2 linked regions of the Breoghania sp. L-A4 genome follow. The protein of the gene in region 1 interacts with the protein of each later gene in a pairwise test. Links are inferred from orthologs where the notes say so. Each region holds a gene or a part of one and is shown on either strand. Other genes may lie near its edges.

Region 1 (3,201 bases):
ATGAATGGAGTTGATTTCATGACCTTGAAATTTGGAACGCCGCGCGTCAGCTCGCGGACGCGGCGAGACCCCGACACGAGACGCGACGTCACGACCTATACGATTTGCGTGACGGTCGAGAACGATGACGGGTCGGCGGATGTCGATACCAGCGTGACGCTGTACTATCAGGATCGCGACACGACACCGGGGACGCCTCCGGGTGCGATCATCAGCACGATTTGCACCCGAAGCATCACGGTGCCCAGGCGCCGTGTTATCCGCGATGCCGGCGGCAATGTCGTGATCGAGGCGAACGGCACCATTGATGTATGCTGTACCTTGCGCGGACGGCCGCTCGACGGGCAGGAGTTCATCGCCGTTGGAGGCACCACCAAGGACAGCGATGGAGATGTCCAGTCCGGAGGCCGCGGCAATTTCTATTCGCCGACGCTGACCTACACCCGTCCGCGGCGCGTCTCGATGCGCCCGGGCGAAAAATTGCCGTACAGCTCGCTGGTCGGCGTTGGCTTCGACAAGGTGGAGGCGCTCAAGGTCACCGCCGCGCTGGAGGTGCCTCCGGGATGGGATCTCGATTTTCCCGGTCCCGCGCCGAAGGGCCCATACCCGGCGGCGTTCGAGTTCACCGTGCGGGCGCGACCCGGCGCCGCGGCCGGCGAGACCATGCGCCTGACGTTGCGCACGCACCTTCCCAGCGAAGGCGACGCGCAATGCGAGGAGACCATCATGGATTTCGTCGTCGGCGATCCGGACACCTGTTGTCCGTGCTGCGGCGCGTCGAAGGATGGCGGGCCGCCGGTGTAACGGTCATCGGGCTCGTTCCTTTTGGCGAGAGCCGGCGGGCAACCTATATGCAAGACTTGCCGCTTAGGCTGATGGCCGCCTGTGGGCGTTTTGGCGTATAGTGGGCGAAGCGCTTGACCGAATGCCGGATCGAATGTCCGGGCGCGCTGCCTGGTGCGCGAGATGATGCGAGGAGCATGGGATGACCCAATCGACACGCCTTGCCGGGAAGCCCGGTATCGCCAGTCACGATCCCGTTTGGGATCAACTGCGCGCCGAAGCGGAAGCCGCCGTCGCGCGCGAGCCCGTTCTGGGCGGCTTTCTGCATGAGAATATCCTCAATCACCGGCGGCTCGAGGACGCGGTCGTGCACCGTATCGCCGACCGGCTGGACCATGCGGCGGTGTCCGGCGCGCTGATCCGCCAGACCTATCACGACGCGCTCGACGACGATCCCGAGATTGCGGCGATCTTCCGCGTGGATCTGGCCGCCGTCTGCGACCGCGATCCCGCCTGCACGCGCTTCATCGAGCCGATGCTCTATTTCAAGGGCTTCCATGCGCTGCAGTCGCACCGTTTGGCGCACTGGCTGTGGGGCCGCGGCCGCGAGGACATGGCGCTGTTCCTGCAGTCGCGGGTCTCGGAAGTGTTTCAGGTCGATATCCATCCCGCGGTGCCCGTCGGGCGCGGCATCTTCTTCGACCACGCAACCGGCATCGTCGTCGGCATGACGGCGGTCATCGAGGACGAGGTCTCCATCCTGCAGGGGGTGACGCTGGGCGGCACCGGCAAGGTGCGCGGCGACCGGCACCCGAAAATCCGCCGCGGCGTGCTGATCGGCGCGGGCGCGAAGATCCTCGGCAACTTCGAGGTCGGCTGCTGCTCGCGGGTGGCGTCGGGCTCCGTCGTGCTGGCGCCTGTGCCCCCCAACACCACCGTGGCGGGGGTCCCGGCGCGCATCGTCGGCAAGGCCGGTTGCGCCGAGCCGTCGCGGTCGATGGACCAGCTGCTTGGTGAAAAGGCCGAGAAAAGCGACGGCTGACAGTTGGCATCACCGCCCGATCGTGGTTTAGCTGCGCGGAGCATGTTCGCGCGGCGGGTATGCCGCACGCGCCGCAATTTCGTGACATTTCCAGCCCAGCACGGCCGTTTCACGACAGCCTTCAAAGGAGACAACCGGTGAAGCCACAGGAAATCGCCAAACTTCAAGCCTATCTGCAGCGGAAGTTCGACCTTCCGGCGATTTCGATCAGGGCGCGGCCCCGCAAGGACGATTCAGCCGAGGTCTACATCGGCGAGGAATTCATCGGTGTGCTCTATCGCGACGACGAGGACGAGGATCTGAGCTGGAGCTTCCAGATGGCGATCCTCGAGATGGATCTCGACGAGGCATAGGCGAGCCTGTCGCGGACAGGCTGCTGTTTCAAAGTGGGACGAAGGCGGGGCTGGCGTTGCGCCCGGAGCTGTCCCAAAGCCGCTCCCGGGGAATGCTCCGGGAGCCGGCGGAGAGCCCGGACCGCGATGGATCGATGCGTCCACGGCTCCCCAGGCACTTCCCAAAATTCTGCAAACCTCTGACATAAAAGATGAATTCTTTCGCGCGGGCCGGAAGCCCGTGGCGCTCGCTCGCCCACGGCGGATCTGGCTCCATCCCGGCACGGTCATTGCTTAATGATATGTTAATATCGGGGCCGTCGCACGATGACGCATGGCGACGCGGCTGAATGAGGAGTGTTGGGGTGCCTTGGGATCTTATTGTCGCGAGTTACGCGGTGTGTACCGGATTTGTCTGCGCCGGCATTATCGGCAGCCTGTACCAGTTGCTGAAAAACAGTCCGCCGCGGTTCGATTTCGGCGCCGAGACCATCGGCGCGATCGTCTCGGCCATTTTCGTGTGCCTGTTCGCTGGCCCCTTCATCATCATGCGCAACGCCATTCGCGGACGCCGTATCGAGCAGCGGCCTCTGGGCTGGCTGGTTGCCAGTTCCACGATCGCCGGCATGTGGAGCCTGTGCTCGGGGATCGTCATCCTGCAATTCGCGCTTGCCGTCGCGCACACGGTTTGAGACCTCCCGTGCAGGCGCGCCACGCGAGCCGCGCGCAAACGGGGCAGGAGACGACGTGACCATCTATGCTTTCGAGGGGATTGCGCCCCAGCTGCCGCCGGACGGCACGTTCTGGATCGCGCCGGATGCGGTGCTGATCGGCAACGTCATTGTCGAGGAAGACGCCAGCATCTGGTGGAAGGCGGTTCTGCGCGGCGACAATGAGCCGATCCGACTCGGCGCGCGTTCCAACATCCAGGACGGCTGCGTGTTGCACACCGACCCGGGCTTTCCGCTGACCATCGGCGCCGATTGCACCATCGGCCACATGGCGATGCTGCACGGCTGCACGATCGGCGACAACTCGCTGATC
Region 2 (3,066 bases), 3.0 Mb from region 1 along the record:
CGAAAAGCGTTCCAACGAGATGCTGGCGGACGTCCTGACCCGCGACGGCTTTCCCATGACCTATGCGGAAAGTCGAAGGACTTTCACAGGCCGCAGCGCGGCGTCGATCCAGAAGATGGTCGAGGCGCAAAGCGGGCTGGACCTGGGCGCGGACTGGGTCGATCGGTTGCACAGCGAAACCGAAGCGATTTTCGCGCAGGGCGTTCCGGCGATTCCCGGGGTTCATGCGCAGATCGAGCGGCTGCATGCCGCGGGCGTGCCGTTTTGCGTCGCCTCCTCCGGCCTGGTCTCCAAGATGCGCATCACGCTCGGCGTCACCGGCCTTCTGCCGCTATTGGGCGATGTGCTGTTTTCCGCCTCCATGGTCGAAAACGGCAAGCCGGCGCCGGATCTTTTTTTGCACGCGGCGCGCAGCATGGGGCATGAGCCGGCGGGCTGCGTTGTCGTCGAGGACAGTGTCCCGGGCGTGTTGGCGGCGGTGGCCGCCGGCATGCGCGCCGTGGGCTATGCGGGTGACCCGGAGACCAGCGCAGAGGCGTTGAGGGCCGCAGGCGCAGACGTCATCCATGACATGGCGGCGCTTGGCGGCATGCTGGGGCTGTCGCCCGCGGCCGCCTGACGCGCGGGTCGCTGCGAGCACTGAATCTCTGCCAAGACGGCGTGTCTTGTTGGAACAATTTTTTCCGCCATATGCGGAGAAGGCGGCAAAGCGGACTCGCGCATTTTGACAAGCAGTTCTAGTCTTCTGCCTCCCGGCCGCAGAAGCCGGGTTGCAAGAGACGTTCATCCAACGATTTTTAGCGAAGTGGCGAGGAACCCCAAATGACCGAGCAGCGCGGACGAGGCCGGATTTACAACTCCATCGTGGACACGGTCGGCGACACGCCGATCGTACGGCTGGACCGGCTTGCCAAGGAAAAGAGCGTCAATGCGAACCTGCTGGCGAAGCTGGAATTCTTCAACCCGCTGAGCAGCGTCAAGGACCGCATCGGCGTCGCCATGATCGACGCGCTGGAGCGGGACGGCAAGATCACGCCGGGCAAGACGACGCTGGTCGAGCCGACGTCGGGCAACACCGGCATCGCGCTGGCCTTCGTGGCGGCGGCGCGCGGCTACCGCATCATTCTGGTGATGCCGGAGACCATGTCGGTGGAACGGCGCAAGATGCTGGCGCTGCTTGGCGCCGAACTCGAACTCACCGATGGCTCCAAGGGGATGAAGGGGGCGCTGGCCCGCGCGGACGAATTGCTGTCCGAGATTCCCGACGCCGTGATGCCGCAGCAGTTCGAGAACCCGGCCAATCCGGAGATCCACCGCAAGACGACAGCCGAGGAAATCTGGAACGACACCAAGGGCAACATCGACGTCTTCGTCTCCGGCATCGGCACGGGCGGCACGATCACCGGCGTCTCCCAGGTGCTCAAGAGCCGCAAACCCGACCTGCACGTGGTCGCCGTAGAACCGGCCGACAGCCCGATCCTGTCCGGCGGCCAGCCCGGCCCGCACAAGATCCAGGGCATCGGCGCGGGCATCATCCCGGCAATTCTCGACACTTCCGCCTATGATGAGGTGATCACCGTCACCAACGACGAGTCCTTCGAGATGGCGCGCCTGGTGGCGAAGCTGGAAGGCCTGCCGGTCGGCATCTCGTCCGGCGCCGCGCTGACTGCCGCGATCAAGGTCGGCCAGCGGCCGGAGATGGTGGGCAAGACGATCGTGGTGATCATCCCGTCCTTCGCGGAACGCTATCTGTCGACCGCGCTGTTCGAAGGGCTGGACGTCTGAGCGTGCGACGGCGGACTTGGGAAAACGACGTGAATGTCCGCTGAGCAAACGAAGGCCGCTGCAATGACGACGATTCTTCAATCGACGTTGACCTGTCCCCGTTGCGGTCATGCGGAATGCGAGCAGATGCCGACGGACGCCTGCCAGTTCTTCTACACATGCAAGGGGTGCGGGGGTCTGCTCAAACCGAAAGCGGGTGATTGCTGCGTGTTTTGTTCGTTCGGCGATGTGCCATGCCCGCCGATCCAGGACGCCCGCGCGTCGGGCAAGGACGCACACTGTTGCCCATAGCAACAGGGGCGGCTCGTAAGCCGCCCCCAGAATGCCCAACGTTTCCGGGTCTCAGCCCTTGCGGGTCGACAGGAAGCCGGTGATGTCCTTGACGCCCTGCATGACCGGACGCGCAATGGCGTCGGCGCGGTCGGCGCCGGCTCCCAGCACCTGGTCGATATAGGCCGTGTCGTCCTTCAAGCGGCGCATCTCATCGGCGATCGGCGCGAGCTTGGCGACCGCGAGGTCGGCCAGCGCGGGCTTGAAAGTGGAGAACTGCGAGCCGCCGAAGTCGTTCAGCACCTGTTCCGGGCTGTGTTCAGCGAGCGCCGCGTAGATGCCGACCAGATTGGCCGCCTCGGGACGGTCCTTCAGCCCGTCGGTCTCGCTGGGCAACGCTTCGGCGTCCGTCTTCGCCTTGCGGATCTTCTTCGAAATCGTGTCGGCGTCATCGGTCAGATTGATGCGCGACAGATCGGAAGGGTCGGATTTCGACATCTTCTTGGTGCCCTCGCGCAAGCTCATCACCCGGGTGGCGGGGCCCGCGATGATCGGCTCGGTCAGCGGGAAATAGCCCGCCTCCGGATCGTGACCCATGTCCGCGATCCGTCCGGCGTAATCGTTGTTGAATTTCTGCGCGATGTCGCGGGTCAGCTCCAGATGCTGCTTCTGATCCTCGCCCACCGGCACATGGGTCGCCCTGTACAGCAGAATGTCGGCGGCCATCAGGTTGGGATAGACGAACAGGCCTGTCGAGGCGTTCTCGCGGTTCTTGCCGGCCTTTTCCTTGAACTGGGTCATCCGGTTGAGCCAGCCCATGCGGGCGACGCAATTGAAGATCCACGCCAGTTCGGCGTGTCCCGAGACCTGGCTCTGGTTGAAGATGATGCTCTTCTTGGGGTCGATGCCGGCGGCGATATAGGCGCTGGCCACTTCGCGAATGGCGGCCTGCAGCTCGGCCGGCTCCTGCCAGACCGTGATGGCGTGCATGTCGACGACGCAATAGAGGCA

The links.
Region 2: the proteins of cysE (region 1) and cysK interact in binary tests that used the Escherichia coli proteins (3 or more experiments, as listed by UniProt). The link is inferred for Breoghania sp. L-A4 from one-to-one orthologs.

Annotation. Positions count from the first base shown.
Region 1 is NZ_CP031841.1:3,297,735-3,300,935, reverse strand. The notes cover bases 24-2,905. They hold cysE (serine O-acetyltransferase), read left to right. Parts: upstream 24-985; coding sequence 986-1,825; downstream 1,826-2,905. Other genes in these bases: D1F64_RS15085 (gamma carbonic anhydrase family protein), read left to right, coding at 2,905-2,905; D1F64_RS15090 (hypothetical protein), read left to right, coding at 2,523-2,849; D1F64_RS15095 (DUF3126 family protein), read left to right, coding at 1,963-2,178; D1F64_RS15105 (hypothetical protein), read left to right, coding at 24-804. Outside these bases: more of D1F64_RS15105, read left to right, coding at 1-23; more of D1F64_RS15085, read left to right, coding at 2,906-3,201.
Region 2 is NZ_CP031841.1:248,684-251,749, reverse strand. The notes cover bases 57-2,803. They hold cysK (cysteine synthase A), read left to right. Parts: upstream 57-822; coding sequence 823-1,785; downstream 1,786-2,803. Other genes in these bases: trpS (tryptophan--tRNA ligase), read right to left, coding at 2,128-2,803; D1F64_RS24145 (GDCCVxC domain-containing (seleno)protein), read left to right, coding at 1,849-2,076; D1F64_RS01215 (HAD-IA family hydrolase), read left to right, coding at 57-619. Outside these bases: more of D1F64_RS01215, read left to right, coding at 1-56; more of trpS, read right to left, coding at 2,804-3,066.